2 regions of the Idiomarina sp. genome follow, and region 1 is predicted to be linked to the other one. Evidence: predicted binding sites of a transcription regulator. Region 1 holds the regulator's gene; the other holds the start of a gene.

Region 1 (7,835 bases):
CTAATTATTGCAGCTTCCAGCGGACTTATGCCGCTCAATCCGCGCCCCTATTAAGAGGCGCGGATTTTTCGGTTTAAAGGATGTAGACAACCACAAACAAGCAAACCCAGACCACATCGACAAAGTGCCAATACCAACTGGTCGCCTGAAAGGCAAAATGATTATCCGGTGTAAAATGACCCTTAACTACGCGCAGGAACATGATGATGAGCATCAGCGTACCCAGCGTCACATGCATGCCGTGGAAGCCGGTCAGCATGTAAAAAGTATTGCCGTAGATGCCTGAATCAAGCGTTAAGCCCAACTGCTCGTATGCATGAACGTACTCAGCCCCTTGCAGGTAAAGGAAAATACAACCCAGGATAATGGTAAGACCTAACCAAGCAGTCAATTGCTTGCGGTTATCTTTTTCCAGCCCTACGTGAGCAAAATGACAGGTAACCGAACTAACCACCAGAATCACGGTATTAATTAACGGAAGTCCATACCAACCCATGGCTTGAGTTTCGGTTCCACCCGGTGTTTTGGTCAACGGCCACTGCGCAACGAACTCAGGCCACAATACTTCAGCAGTCATTACATTGTTGCTGGCGCCGTCAAGCCAGGGAACAGCTATAACCCGCGCGTAAAACAAGGCGCCGAAGAATGCTGCGAAGAACATGACTTCCGAAAAGATAAACCAACTCATGCCTTGTTTATAAGAGTTGCCAAGTTGGTCATTGTACAAACCCTGCATGGATTCGTTGATTTGATCGCGAAACCAGCCAAACAGCATGACGGCCATTACGATGATACCGATAGTTAATACGGTGCTACCGTAACCGTCCTGATTGTTGGTCATGTCTATTACTGTGTTACCGGCTCCCCAGGCAATCAGGCCCAAACCAATGGCGCCTATAATCGGCCAAGGGCTGGAAGCAGGAACGTAATAACTTTGATTCTCTGCCATGACGACGTTTTCCTTATTCTGTAGTTTGTAGCTGAGCTAATGTCTCAGCCGTCGCATCGGCTGTCATATCATACAGCGTGTATGACAGTGTCAGTGTAGTAATATGATCCGGTATTTCCGGATCTAAATAGAACTGCATCGGCATTTCGGTATTATCACCGGCTTTTAACGGTTGCTGATTAAAACAAAAGCATTCCACCTTGTTTAAATAAAGCGAGGCTTCAGCTGGAGCAACCGACGGAATTGCCTGCGCGACCATATCGCCCGACGTCGGGTTCCCGGCTAAAAAGTTAACCACTCGCACTTCGCCAGGGTGCACCCGAACCTGCTTAACCGATGGTTCGAATTTCCAGGGAATCCCTTTTGCATTGCGGGTGATAAACTGAACGTTAACGGTACGCGACTTATCAACCGTCTGATGAGTCGCCGCTACCGCTTCGTTCTTGGTTCTGCCGTTAAAGCCGGTGACCTCGCAAAACACGTCGTACAAAGGTACCAGGGCAAAACCGAAAGCAAACATACCAGCGACTGTTAATAGCAGTCGCTTAACGATTTTACTGTTATCTGGCCGTTGTGATTGTTGCGAGTCAGCCATGACGTTACTCCACTTTAGGTGGTTTTTCGAAGGTGTGGTATGGCGCCGGCGACGGCACGGTCCACTCTAAACCTTCAGCACCTTCCCACGGTTTCGCAGCAGCTTTTTCGCCACCGCGTACACATTTAATGCATAGCCATAAGAAGATCAGTTGTGATAAGCCGAACGCAAACCCACCAATACTGGTAATTTGGTTAACATCAGCGAACTGGATCGAGTAGTCGGGTATGCGTCGTGGCATGCCCGCAAGGCCGGCAAAGTGCATGGGGAAGAACAACACGTTGACCGAAATTAACGAGGTCCAGAAATGTAATTTAGCCAGCGTCTCGTCATACATATGGCCTGTCCATTTGGGCAGCCAATAATAAGCTGCAGCCATAATTGAGAAGACTGCGCCGGTCACCAATACATAGTGGAAGTGGGCAACCACAAAGTAGGTATCATGATATTGGAAGTCGACGGGGGTTATTGCCAGCATCAGGCCGGAAAAACCACCGATAGTAAACAAAATCACAAACGCCAGCGCGAATAACATTGGTGTTTCGAATGTCATTGCGCCACGCCACATGGTTGCAACCCAGTTAAAGACTTTTACCCCGGTAGGCACCGCAATCAGCATGGTGCAGTACATAAAGAACAGTTCTGCAAATACCGGCATACCCGTAGTAAACATGTGGTGTGCCCATACCAGGAACGACAGGATGGCAATGGATGCCGTGGCATAAACCATCGATGCATAACCAAACAACTGTTTACGTGTAAATGCCGGAATAATCGCCGATATAATACCAAACGATGGCAAAATCATGATGTACACTTCGGGGTGGCCAAAGAACCAGAAAATATGCTGGAACATGACCGGATCACCACCACCGGCTGCATCAAAGAAGCTGGTGCCAAAGTACTTATCAGTCAATACCATGGTTACAGCACCCGCTAACACCGGCATAACCGCAATGAGCAAGAAAGCGGTGATTAGCCATGTCCACACAAACAATGGCATTTTCATGTAATTCATGCCCGGAGCACGCATGTTCATAATGGTTACGATGACGTTAATCGCACCCATAATCGATGAGATACCCAAGATATGCATGGAGAACACAAACAGTGCTGTGGAGTCGTTACTGTAAGTTGTTGATAGCGGCGCATAGAATGTCCAGCCGAAGTTAGGGCCACCGCCTTCGAGGAACAACGATGAGAGCAAAATGGCAAAGCCGAACGGCAAAATCCAGAAGCTCCAGTTATTCATTCGTGGCAGAGCCATGTCCGGCGCGCCGATCATCATCGGTATCATCCAGTTGGCTAAACCGGTAAAGGCGGGCATAACCGCACCAAAAACCATGATTAGACCATGTACGGTCGTCATCTGGTTAAAGAAGTTAGGCTCTACTAACTGTAAGCCAGGCTGAAATAACTCGGCGCGGATGACCATTGCCATCGCACCACCGATAAAAAACATAATCAAACTAAACCACAGATAAAGCGAGCCAATATCTTTATGGTTTGTCGTGAACAACCAACGGGTAATGCCTGACGGCTTGTGATCGTGGTGTTCTTCGTGATGGATATCGTCCACAACTGTACTCATCACCGTCTCCTTATTGATTCATTACTGCGTTGATGTCCGCGGCTTGCACGGTATCACCGGTATCATTACCCCAGGCATTTCGCTCGTAGGTAATCACTGCGGCAAGCTCTTGCATGGTAAGTTGAGCACCAAAGGCCTGCATGGCCGTACCCTGAACACCATTAACGACAATATCGATATGCTGGTCGCGCGCTTCAGGGTCAATTGATACACCTTCTCCTGCTAATGCAGGGAATGTACCCGGAATACCTTGACCATTTGCCTGGTGACACGCTGCACAAGTACTGTTGTAGATTTTTTCACCCATCGCCATGAGCTCGTCCATCGACATTTCCATGTCGAGAAGTTCTTGCTCGCGTTCGCGCGCAGCAATTTGCTCGGCCTCAGTGTCTTCTATCCATTTCTGATAGTCGGCAGGCTCTTTGGCAATGACCACGATAGGCATAAACCCATGGTCTTTACCACAGAGTTCTGCGCACTGACCGCGATAGATACCGGGCTCTTCAACACGGGTCCAGGCTTCGTTTATAAAACCCGGGTTAGCGTCTTTCTTAACAGCGAAGTCGGGTACCCACCAGCTGTGAATGACATCATCAGAGGTGACGAGAAAACGAACTTTTTGTCCGGTAGGGATAACTAACGGGTTATCGACCTCCAACAAATAGTTTTCGCTCTTTTCAAACTTGTTCTGTATTTGTTCTTGTTGGGTAGCTAAGCGGCTGAAAAACTCAACTTCGTGCTCGAAGTATTTGTAATGCCACTTCCATTGCGACCCGGTAACCTGCACGGTTACGTCGGCATCACTGGTGTCTTCCATCGCAATAAGTGTCGAAGTAGCAGGGATCGCCATACCAACAAGAATTAGAAAGGGGATAATGGTCCAGGCAACTTCCACTTTGACGCTTTCGTGGAACTTGGCCGGCTCGCGACCCTTAGATTTTCGGTGTCGGATCATAGAAATGAACATCAGGCCGAACACAACAACCCCGATAACACAACAGATATAAAATATCGTCATGTGGAGGTCATAGACACGGTTACTGACGTCAGTGACACCTTGCGTCAGGTTAAGGCGGTTTTGGGCTTGCGCAGAAAACCCAAATAAAGCCATAAGTGCCAACAGCGGCTTCATTTTCACGTGACTTCTCCTCTTATTCTTCTACTCGCCAGACTTCTATTTCGCACCTACGCGAAACCAAAACCTGATCGTATGTTGAAGAACAAAGAGGTAAGCAGAAAAAGGAACTACATCTCCCCAGAAATCACTTTCTCTACCAACTCTTTGTTGTAGTTTCGTTGTTATATTAATTTATATAGTTGGGTAGTATCATTTATTAACGAATTTATGCACAAAGATCCAGATCAAATGTGCTGTTTGCTGGAAAAATAACCAAAAGTGTTAAAAAAAAGGGCTGCACCAGCAGCCCAGACACATTATTAGATTGTGGGGTACTGAGGTAGGGGCTCAGTGGAGGTGAGATAATAATGTGTCTTCTTCAAACAAAAAGCATTGTGTTTGGCTTAAGCGGCTTGCCATCTTTACCCGCTGATTAAAGCGACTGTCGAGTGAACCTAACCAGCCAATGATCACGCCGCTGGTTCCCGTCAAAAGAGCTTGTTCTAATGCCCATTCGCGCTGCGCCTGGCTTTGTGTCCGTAGCCAACGAATTCTTTGGCTGGGCACGCCTGCGGCGACCAGCTGCGCGACAAACTCCCTTTGCCCGCCAACAACCGTAACCCATTGCTCCGACGCACAATCTGCTGCAGCAGCAAGCGCTTGTGTCACTGATGTATCAGCTGCAACACCTTGAGATGACTGAGTGATACCCGAGTTGCTTTGCCATAAACCGGGGTGAGATTGTTTGGTTGATTGCTGAAACTTCATAATGATGCTCCGTTACGAATAACACCGACGGCTAAGCCTTCGATGGCAAATACTTGTTCTGATAAGTCCACAACAATGGTAGAAAACTCTTCGTTTTCAGGATGAAGCAGCACTTTGCGGCCTTTTTGTTCAAACCGTTTTACCGTGACTTCATCTTCGACCCGGGCGACAACCACCTGCCCGTTTCGTGCTTGTTCAGTTTTGTGTACAGCGAGAAGGTCACCATCTAAGATGCCGATATCGCGCATACTCATACCATTAACTTTCAATAGAAAGCTCGCCGCAGGATAAAAAAGGCCCTCGTCAACTTTGAAATGTCCTTCAATATGCTCTTGCGCTAGAATGGGCGAACCCGCTGCAACCTGACCTATCAGCGGTAAACCTTCTTCTATGTCAAAGTCATCACCAATCAGCCGAATACCACGTGACATACCCGGGAGAATTTCAATCACGCCTTTTCTGGCCAGTGCTTTTAAATGTTCTTCTGCGGCATTGGCAGACCGAAACCCTAATTTACTGGCTATTTCGGCACGCGTGGGCGGCATACCGGTCGCCTGCAGATTATCTTTAATCAGTGCTAAAATTTCTGATTGTCTTGGAGTTAACGGTCGCATGAGCTTTCCTGTTTATTTATACAGTAACTGTGAGTATATACAGGTATTTTGCATTCGCAAGTATTTTTTGTCGCAACTTAATATCCTGTATACTGTCGACTAAGTAATTGTTTTAAACGCATTCTGTGCAGGGTTCTAATGGCAAGTCAGGGTTGGTTTTATTCGGTAATTAAGCATCCGCTACGTTGGTTGACGCGTTTTATTGCGATAGCTGATGATGCAGAGTCAGGTGACGCAAGTGTTGCCGACAAGCCGGTCGTGTACGTTATGCGTTCAACGTCGCGTGCCGATTATTCCATATTACAGCGGGCAGCCCGGCAAAAACAGTTGCCGGATCCGTCGATGCCACTGGTCGTAAATGGGAAATCGTTCACGCGGGTTATGTATTTGGAACAAGCAGAATCCGATTCTTCTCAGCAAGCGATAGAAGACTTCCATCAGTTACTCGAAGCCCACCATGCTGACCAACAGTTGGACATTCAATTGCTGCCTGTTGGCGTCTTCTGGGGCAGAAAACCTGGTCAGGAGGCTCGCGACGGCGCCACCATGACAGGTGACCTGGACAACCCTGGCCACTTGCGTAAGTTCTGGCTGGTACTTTTCTCGGGTCGGCAGGTGCTGTGTCGTTTTTCGCGCTCGGTTAGCTTAGGCACCATGGCCCGACAAAGTGGTAGCGACATAAAAATTGCGCACAAACTTGCGCGGGTTGCTCGGGTCCACTTTGTACGCATGCGTCACGCGGTGGCGGGGCCGAAGTTAAGTGACCGCAACGAGCTGATGCATGATTTAATTAGTTTGCCAGCGCTCAAAAAAGCGATAGCCGATGAACAGCGCAGTAATAAAGTGTCTGAACAGGAAGCTCGTAAAAAGGCGCTTAGCTACGTTAACGAAATTGCAGCTAATTATAGCGAGACGCTGGTAAGGGTTCTGGATCGCTTTATGACCTGGATGTGGAGTCGAATCTATAATGGCATCGACGTGCGCGGAGGCGACAGAATTCGCAAACTCGCGCAACAGGGCCATGAAATTATCTACGTTCCCTGCCATCGCAGTCACATGGATTACCTGTTATTGAGCTACGTGATATACAAGCAAGGCCTGGTACCGCCGCATATTGCCGCCGGCGTGAACCTTAACTTTTTTCCGGTGGGCTCAATTTTTCGCCGCGGTGGGGCGTTTTTTATTCGCCGTAGCTTTCGCGGCAATAAACTGTATTCGGCCGTGTTTCGCGAATACCTTTGTTGGTTATTTCAGAAAGGCTATCCGGTAGAGTATTTTAGCGAAGGTGGTCGCTCCCGAACCGGGCGTTTGCTACCGCCGAAAACGGGAATGTTAGCGATGACAGTGCAAGGTATGTTGCGCGGCCAGCAGCGTCCTATCTCGTTGGTACCGGTTTACCTTGGCTACGAGCATATAATGGAAGTAGCGACCTACCTGAAAGAACTAAAAGGTAAGAACAAAGAAAAAGAATCGATGTGGCAGGTGCTGGGTAGCCTCCGCAAGTTAAAAAACTTCGGTCAGGGTTACGTTACTTTTGGTAAGCCAATTAACCTTAAAGACTTTCTCGATCGTCAGGTAGAGGACTGGCAGTCATCGGTTACCCGCGGTGCTGAAGAACCCGAACGGCCGCAGTGGCTAACACCTGCCGTTAACCGGTTAGCAGAAACGGTCATGCGTGGCATTAATGACGCTGCTGCAGCCAACAGTGTTAATTTAACCGCCTTGGCTATTCTGAGCTCAGAGCATCATGCGTTAACGCGGGAAGAGTTACTGGCGCAGTTACGCGTTTATCAGGGGTTACTAAAAGAAGTCCCCTATACGCAGGACGTTAATGTACCGACCGCGACGGCTGAAGAACTTTGGAGCCAGGCTAAACGTACCGATAAATTTACTATCAACGAAGATACCATGGGTCAGGTCATTGGCTTAGAGAATGCTAATGCAATAGCCATGACTTACTATCGTAATAACATTTTGCACCTGATGATTGTTCCGGGGATTGTTGCCACTGCGTTGGTCGCTAAAAAGCAGCAAACCCTGACTCAGCTAATTGAACAGGTTCAACAAGTCTATCCCATGTTGCAAGCCGAGCTATTCCTCTCGCACGAGGTTGACGAAGTACCGCTTTGGGTTGAGGCAATCGTTGAAGAACTGCAACGACAAGGCTTAGTTAGCTTTAGCGGCGGAGTCTATCACATGGT
Region 2 (7,835 bases), 190 kb from region 1:
GCATAAGCAAACTTTGGTCTTTCATCTTTTACGTTTCCTGGTGCGTATTTCGGTCTATCCGGACAGCGATTCCGGCATCATTCGGACAAGCGTTCCGGTGTCATCCGGACAAGTTAATTTCACCTCGCATGATTTTCTTTTTACGTGATTTAGGCGTCACCTGCTAGTGTTTTTTTGCGTTGCGATTCACCTTGTAATTCCAACCGATGCGCATTATGGATAAGTCGATCAAGCAATGCGTCTGCCACGGTCGGGTTATCCATCAGTTCATACCATTGTGATACCGGTAGCTGGCTGACGATAATGGTACTGCGTCGCTCGTAGCGATCTTCAATGACATCCAGCAGATCGGTGATTTGTTTTCCCTTAAAGCCTTCCAGCCCCCAGTCGTCCAGGATAAGTAAATCGACCTTTTGTAACTTGCTGAGCACTTTTAGATAAGAGCCATCAACGTGACCCAGTTTCAGGGCTTCAAGCAAGTGCCCAAGCCGGTAATATTGTACCCGATAGTTTTGCCGACAGGCCTGCTCGCCTAAACAGCAGGCAAGGAACGTTTTGCCACTGCCGGTTGGGCCGGTGATAAGGATGTTTTGCTGATAGCGTAAGTGATGACCTTCAAGCAGGGGGATGAGCTGCTCTTTTCTAAGGCCCCTCGCTGCCGGGTATTTGAGTTGCTCAGGCTGCGCCTGCAGACGCAGGTTAGCTTGTTTACGCAGGCGTGTAATACGGTTGTTTTCCCGGCTTAAATGCTCCTGTTCAACAAGCAGCAGTAATCGTTCTTCGAAGGCAAGCTCGTCATAAGTACCCGGTGTTTCACGTTGTCGTTCAAGTGCTGATGCCATAGCCGGTAATCGTAACTGGCGCAGCTGGCTGAGTAAGTTATCCATTACCGCTCCTTATTGGTAATAATGTGCGCCACGCACATTGATGTGATGAGTCGGAGTCGTAGCCGGCTCCGGAGTGGATTGACTGTCCCGGCCGTTGGCGAGGATGTTGCGGATAAACCGGATGGCGTAGTGTTGTTGCTCAAGAGCAATACCGCAGGCTCGCTCTAAGCGCTCTGAGCTATAACGCTTTTGCAGCGATAGAAGGCCCAGGCAACTGCGTTGGGCTTGCTCGACGTGGGCTTTTGAGCGCTCAATATGCTCAATCACTAATGCGGTATTTTTGCCAATGCTGGCCGCCCAGCGGTGGATACGCTCCGGTGTCCAGTCTTTATAAACGGCATGTGCCACGGGCATATGTGATGCCTCGGTGGTGTGTTGGTAACGCTTTTTGCTTCGGATGTGAGTCGCGACCACATTACCGCGGTAATGGATTTGTACCAGTCGCTGGGTGACCATTAACTCTACCCGCTCACCGACCAGCGCATGAGGCACCGAGTACCAGTGGTTATCGAAGGCCACATGGTAGTCTTTACCGACTTTTGCCAACTTGAACTGCGCGTACTCGTAAGGCATTTCAGGTAACGGTGCTAATGCGGGTGCGTCGATTTGTTTAAACAACTCCGCCCGGCTCAGACCGTTATAGCTTTTCATCGGTCGCTCGTTGAGCTCTTTGTTCAGCGACCTTATCGCCTGATTTAACGCCGCCATACTGTGGAAGGTCGTATGCCTCAGCCGCGCTAACACCCAGCGTTCAACCACTAACACAGCGGATTCTACTTTGCCTTTATCCTGAGGCTTGCGGGGGCGTGCGGGGATGACAGGACAGCCATAATGTTGACTGAACGCCCGGTAGCTGTCGTTGAGGTGCGGCTCGTAGCGGTCGGCCTGATTAACACCGGATTTTAAATTATCCGGGATGAGCAACTGCGGCACACCGCCTAAAAACTCCAGACAGCGGCGATTGGCGAGCAGCCAGGACTCTAAGTCCTGTCCTTCGCACGCTTCGATGTAGGTGTAATTTGACGCGCCCATTGAGGCAACGAAGATGGCTGCCTTGCGGTATTCTCCGGTGAGTGGGTTAACGATGCGTACGGTTGGTCCGCAGAAGTCAATAAAGAGCTTCTCACCGGCTTTATGTAATTGACGCATAGAGCGACGTTGCTTACCCAACCAGCGGCGATAATGCTCACAGAACTGAGTGTATCCCAGAGCCTGATTACCATATTCGGCCTGGTATTCCTGCCACAACAACTGCTTGGTCACGAGTGGGCTGGTAAGCTCCTTGTGTACCTTCAGCCAGTCCGGCAGCACGCGTTGCGGTTGATAATTGCGACCGGGCATCAATAAATTATCGAGCTTCTCAAGTGACACTTCATCAGGAAGCGGCCACTCGAGCTGTAAACTTCGGAACCGGGTCAAGATGTTGTTGACGGTTGAGCGACCGATGTTCAGCGTTAATGCTATTTGCCGATCAGTCATCCGCCGCTCAAACTTCAAACGAAAAATGTCCAGATAAGTCCGCATATCCGTCCTCGCTTTTTTCTTTGCTTTAGTCATGGTTGCCTCGGCTCACAGATAAAAACTCTGTTATGCCGAAACTCGAAAAGCGAGGGAAGAAAAACTTGTCCGGATGATACCGAAATGGTTGTCCGGCTCAGACCGAAATCAATGTCCGGATGACCCCGAAATACGCAAGAACGCCGGTTCCCTTTCAAGGCGCTCGATTGCATCAGCCGCCCCACTGTTTTGTAATTTCCTCTTCAATAATCTGTGGTTGAGAGCCATCAAAGAAGCGGTAAGCTTTACCATTGAAATAGAGCTGAGATGGGTATTCGTCATCAGTAGCATAAAATGTATAGGGCGTGTCGTGAAACGATTGCATCATCATTCGTCCCAGCGGAACCTTCAATAAGTCTCTGCGCGTACTGACTGTCTCGATGGTGTATCCCTTCTCAGTGGGCGTAGCCTGTACAACGACATCGCCATTTTCATCGGTTTGGATTGCTGAATAAAACCCCATTTTTAACGTAAAATACGGGGGTAACTTCCAGCGCACTGGCTCACCGATAATGACGGGTAAAATATCATTTTCCTCAACGGCCTCGAATTCTACCGGGATGTGAATAAGCGCCACGATTTGCTCAGGTTGATAGCCCCATTGAGGATGGTCTTCGACTGCATCTTTTCGTTGTAAGAGAAATGCTTTACTGCGTTCACCACAGTGACCAAGACACGTTGCCTCATAATTAAATTGTGCTGCAACATCTCCTATTTTTTTATTGATGAACTGCGAAAAGACTTGATGAGCCTCATCGCTCGAGTCGATGGAAGCGCCATTAAAGTCATCCGGTAACCAGGCCTGCCCGACGATATCGTAATCCGATGAGAAAGCTGCACCCAGTACCATACCTCCTATCGATACGGCCGCCCCTAAGTCACTGCCAAGTGATGAGCCTAAATCCCCGACCGCTAAATCGGTCACCATCGATGTCATGGTTCCGTAGTCAGCAGATGACCATGACTCTATAAATTCCTTGTTATACGTATTGGCAACAATTTCCCGGCGAGTCTCTGTTTCAACTAAGTAGCGGCCAATATATGAAAGGCGTTTGTTGGTCAGCTCATCATTTAGCTCCGTTGATTGCGGGTCATTCCCCAAAGAGCGTATGTAAGGGTCATCACTCATCGAAACGCATCCAGAGACAAGTACTGCTGACAATAGACCGACTAAGACTTTTTTGTTCATGGCTAAACTCCTTGTTTCTATCATTTTCTTCCTTGTTGCAATAGCTCTAGCTTATCTGACATTAATTCTAAACGGAATAGAGCAGCGTACTTCGTGCAACTCATCAGGCATCTAGCTGACCGGGTTTTATTTATACGCGCCGGAGATTTGTAAGTTACTGTTTTACATCGATACTTCATTTGCACCGCGTGAAGTAGCGGTAATTTCATATTTTGATAGCTTGTTCACTCACCTCGCAATAGTAAATGAAGGAATTAGCGTATGAGCACAAAATTTGATGAAATTATTACAGCAAGCCACGTCTTTTGCGATGATGTTGGTTGCTTTTTCGATGAAGATGCCAGGCTGTTCGTGATGATTGACCGAGCGGGCAATATCCTTGCTGCTCTCGGCTATCATATCGAACAGGAGGCAATAGCCCGAGTGCAAGAGTCGGCTTCATTGCAAAGCAAAAAAGGGTATGGCTACAGCATTTACTTATACGCACTGGCAACACTCAGTCCCAATCTGATGACTTGCGCCGATACGTCTGAGCTTTCGCTCGGCGCTTTAGCACTTTGGGAGCGGCTTTTTAACGCCGCCACCGACACCAGTCATATTGCTAACAGCGCACACAACTCACTGGAAAACTGTACTTATGACGGTTTGATTAAACGTTCGTTAGTCGATACACCTGTTTATAGACAAAGCCTTGATGAGGAGTTTCAAGAGTCTGTTTTTATTTCAAACCCTGATTTGTTTATTCAGGATCTCGATGCGTTCGATTTACCAGCCAAAGTACAAGCGGGACGGCTAAATCCGAACCTGCCTAATTGGGGGTTTTCAATGTATGGAAAAATCAGTGACCAAATCAGTGCCCGCTTATTTCGAAAGGCTTTCACTCCGGTTCAAAAGCGCGTCATTTATGACTTCCTCACGTGCACATACCAGTTGAGGCATTGCCGGTTCACTATTGCGATGCAGCTTCCAAGAAGCTCGCAAACTACATTAGCCCAGTGAATTGCAAACCGATTAACCCTTCGGCAAAACGTGGTTATGACTCGCTAACCACGCCTTGCTTTAGTTGACTTATTTACAACGTTGAAAATGAGGAACGATAATGAATCAATACCGCATTCAAACGACTGATGCCGGAGCTTTCGAGTTTCGTGGCGTATTAATCGCTCAAACGGGAAACCAGGTCGATATGACATTTTATGACACGGCAACCGTACCTGATACCAATCTTTTTCATTCTGCCAAAATTTTTAAAACGGAGAGTGGACGTTTCGTGGTAGTGAAACGTTTTTTCTCTAATTACCGTGACTGGGATCCGGAGTGCAAAGCGGCTGAATGTAAAACGCATGACGAGGCCCTGGATTGGCTAAACGCCAATGACAATGATCAGGGGTTGGCGGAGCTGTTGAAATATGAATAGCCTTGACTCAAAGGTAGCCTCTACACCCAATATTGGGCTGCCGACTTCCCAAGAGGTTAAGAGCCCAAGGTAAATAGCACGCAAGAATAAAAGCGGTTAGCGCCAACCTGACGCTAACCGCTTTCAAAAAATGCCGAAAGCTCGATTCGGAATAACGTTTACCTTATGCGTTAGTCTGCAAAAGAGCGGCTTCGCTACTTGATTATCACGGACGCTTAATCCGTACAATGAGCCAAAAGGTAAGTCTTCGTAGCTAACGGATAGATGCAAACCAGGTTCGTTGAGCTCATTTAGCAATATTGAAATTTCGTTTGTTTACTGGCTAAACTAGTAAATAACTGACCGTGACTAACAGTCTCTTATGATACCAGAGACATCAGAATTGCAATGCCATACTGGAATAGGAGTTAACAACTTATGGAGCTCACTACATGGGAAGCCATTCTGATTGGCGTTGCGCCACTCGTTCTTCTTGCCGGCACTGCAACTATCTTCATTGGCAACAATAAAGGCAAACGTGACGGCTCAAAGAATAGGAAGTCCGACTCTGATAACCATTAAATCCGTCCCCCTTATTAAACCGTGACAATTTAGGAACTAATTCACTTCACCCAATCGGCTCTCGGCCGAAGTGCCACTCAACATAAAAAGCAAACACTGATATTGTGCCCTCACTCCACCAATAGGCGTTAAATCTGGTTGCAATTTTAAAGCCTCTTGCTTATGCTTTTTCTGGTAAGCACTTGGGCCTTTTATCTGTCGACGTTCACTTTTAAGTCAACCCGGCGGTGACCAAGATGCAATGAGTTCTGGAAGGGGCTGCCTGGAAAGGTAGCCCCTTTATTTTTCGGCTCATTTCGCCGTTTCTGTCATAGTTTAAGCCTAATTGTTCAAGCCTGAAACTTCCACACCATCTACCTCCAGCCGTGTTGACGCTAAACGTTGCTGAGCGACACCCTTCTATTTCCGTATACCTCGGGTTGGGTTATAAATCATTTCAATGTCATGAAATACCGCCTGCTAAACTTCGAAAAAGTCAGGACCACGACGCTTTATTTGACTAAAGAAATCCTGATTTCAGCTTAATAAGAGAGACAGCCTCAGCCAAGATAAAAACAGCAGTTGCGAATTTTGCACGAACAAATATACTGTCTATACATACAGTGCTTGAGGTCGTATGAAAGTTGATATCATCAGTCGTTCGGGCGTGTTCCCGCGCGTGCAAATTCCGTACTTACTGGAAACGGTGCAAGCCGGTTTTCCCTCGCCTGCGCAGGATTACGTGGAGCAGCAGCTTGATTTGAATGAGCTTTGCATTAAACATCCCGCAGCTACCTATTTTGTGCGGGCGAGCGGTGAGTCAATGATAGGCGCAGGTATTCACGATAACGACATTCTGGTGGTCGACCGCGCGCTGAGTGCTCAGGCTGGTGATATCATTATTGCCTGTTTAAATGGCGAGCTCACCGTTAAAGCGCTTCAGCTTAAACCCTATCCTGCGCTTTTGTCCCATAACTCGGATTATCCGCCCATTCGTTTAGGCAGTGATGCCGAGCTTGATGTTTTCGGGGTCGTCAGTCATGTCATCCACCGCTGCCGCTAAGCGAAAGCCATGTTTTGCGCTGATTGATTGCAACAATTTTTATGTCTCCTGCGAGCGGTTATTTCGACCCGACTTACGGGAGCGGCCGGTCATTGTCGCCTCAAACAACGATGGCTGCGCCATTGCCCGCTCGGCGGAGGCCAAGGCGCTGGGTATCAAAATGGGGGCGCCGCTGTTTAAAATCGACGAGCTCATCCGCGAGCACCGTATTGAAGTATTCTCATCCAATTATGCACTGTATGCCGATATCTCCAACCGTGTGATGACAACCATTGAGCAGATAGTGCCGAGCTTAGAGGTTTACTCCATTGACGAAGCCTTTGCTGAGTTGACTGGGGTCGAGCGCGCGGTATCGCTTGATACCTTTGGTCATGAATTAAAAAACAGAATTCTGCGCTGGGTGGGCATGCCGACCTGTGTCGGTATTGCGCCGACAAAAACGCTCGCAAAACTGGCGAATTACGGCGCCAAGCAATACCCGAAAACCGGCGGTGTGGTCGATTTAAGTGAGAGAGCACGGCAGCGCCGCCTGCTTGCTATCACACCGGTTGATGAGGTGTGGGGTGTTGGGCGCCGTATTGCTGCCCGACTTAACACCATGGGTATCACAACCGCATTACAGCTCGCTGAGTGTGACTTAAAAACGCTGCGCAAACAGTTCTCGGTAGTACTCGAGCGCACCGCCCGCGAGCTTCGCGGGGAGTCGTGCCTGTCGCTTGAGCAAGTGCCGTCACAGAAAAAACAAATCGTTGTATCGCGCAGCTTCGGGCAGCCGGTACTGACACTTGATGCCGTTCAAAGCGCGCTCAGCAATTTTATTACCCGCGCCGCTGAAAAATTACGCAGCGAGAAGCAGTGCGCCCGGCAACTGACGGTGTTTATGCGCACCAACCCGTTTCGTCAAAACAACCCGCAATACGGCAACAGCGCAACGCACACATTATCGGTACCGACACAGGACAGCCGGGAGCTTTTGGCGCTCACCCGCGACCTGTCCGAGCGCATTTATCGCCCCGGCTTTTATTACGCCAAAGCCGGTGTCATGATCGGTGATTTTTATGCCCCCGGCGTGTTTCAGCCCTCGTTGTTTGAAACCAATAAGTCAAAACCAAACAGTAAGGCACTGATGGACGTGCTTGATAAGCTCAACCGGGCCAAAACCGGTAGCGTGTATTTTGCATC

The links. Region 1 encodes LexA, which represses DNA repair genes until DNA is damaged. Its sites were predicted from a motif close to TACTGTATNNNNATACAGTA; they were not measured.
Region 2: umuD (translesion error-prone DNA polymerase V autoproteolytic subunit) is a predicted target of LexA. The motif match lies at 6,197-6,216, and genes of this name have one in related genera.

The regions. Positions count from the first base shown of each region.
Region 1 covers NZ_CP080268.1:2,569,246-2,577,080, forward strand. The annotation lists gene KZ771_RS12430 (DUF2909 domain-containing protein) at 1-54, shown strand, start outside; gene KZ771_RS12435 (cytochrome c oxidase subunit 3) at 74-949, opposite strand; gene KZ771_RS12440 (cytochrome c oxidase assembly protein) at 963-1,544, opposite strand; gene ctaD (cytochrome c oxidase subunit I) at 1,549-3,135, opposite strand; gene coxB (cytochrome c oxidase subunit II) at 3,146-4,267, opposite strand; gene KZ771_RS12455 (SOS-response cell division inhibitor) at 4,601-5,020, opposite strand; gene lexA (transcriptional repressor LexA) at 5,017-5,634, opposite strand; gene plsB (glycerol-3-phosphate 1-O-acyltransferase PlsB) at 5,773-7,835, shown strand, end outside.
Region 2 covers NZ_CP080268.1:2,383,749-2,391,583, reverse strand. The annotation lists gene istB (IS21-like element helper ATPase IstB) at 150-887, opposite strand; gene istA (IS21 family transposase) at 897-2,444, opposite strand; gene KZ771_RS11565 (hypothetical protein) at 2,617-3,633, opposite strand; gene KZ771_RS11560 (hypothetical protein) at 3,895-4,632, shown strand; gene KZ771_RS11555 (hypothetical protein) at 4,733-5,050, shown strand; gene umuD (translesion error-prone DNA polymerase V autoproteolytic subunit) at 6,228-6,653, shown strand; gene umuC (translesion error-prone DNA polymerase V subunit UmuC) at 6,631-7,835, shown strand, end outside.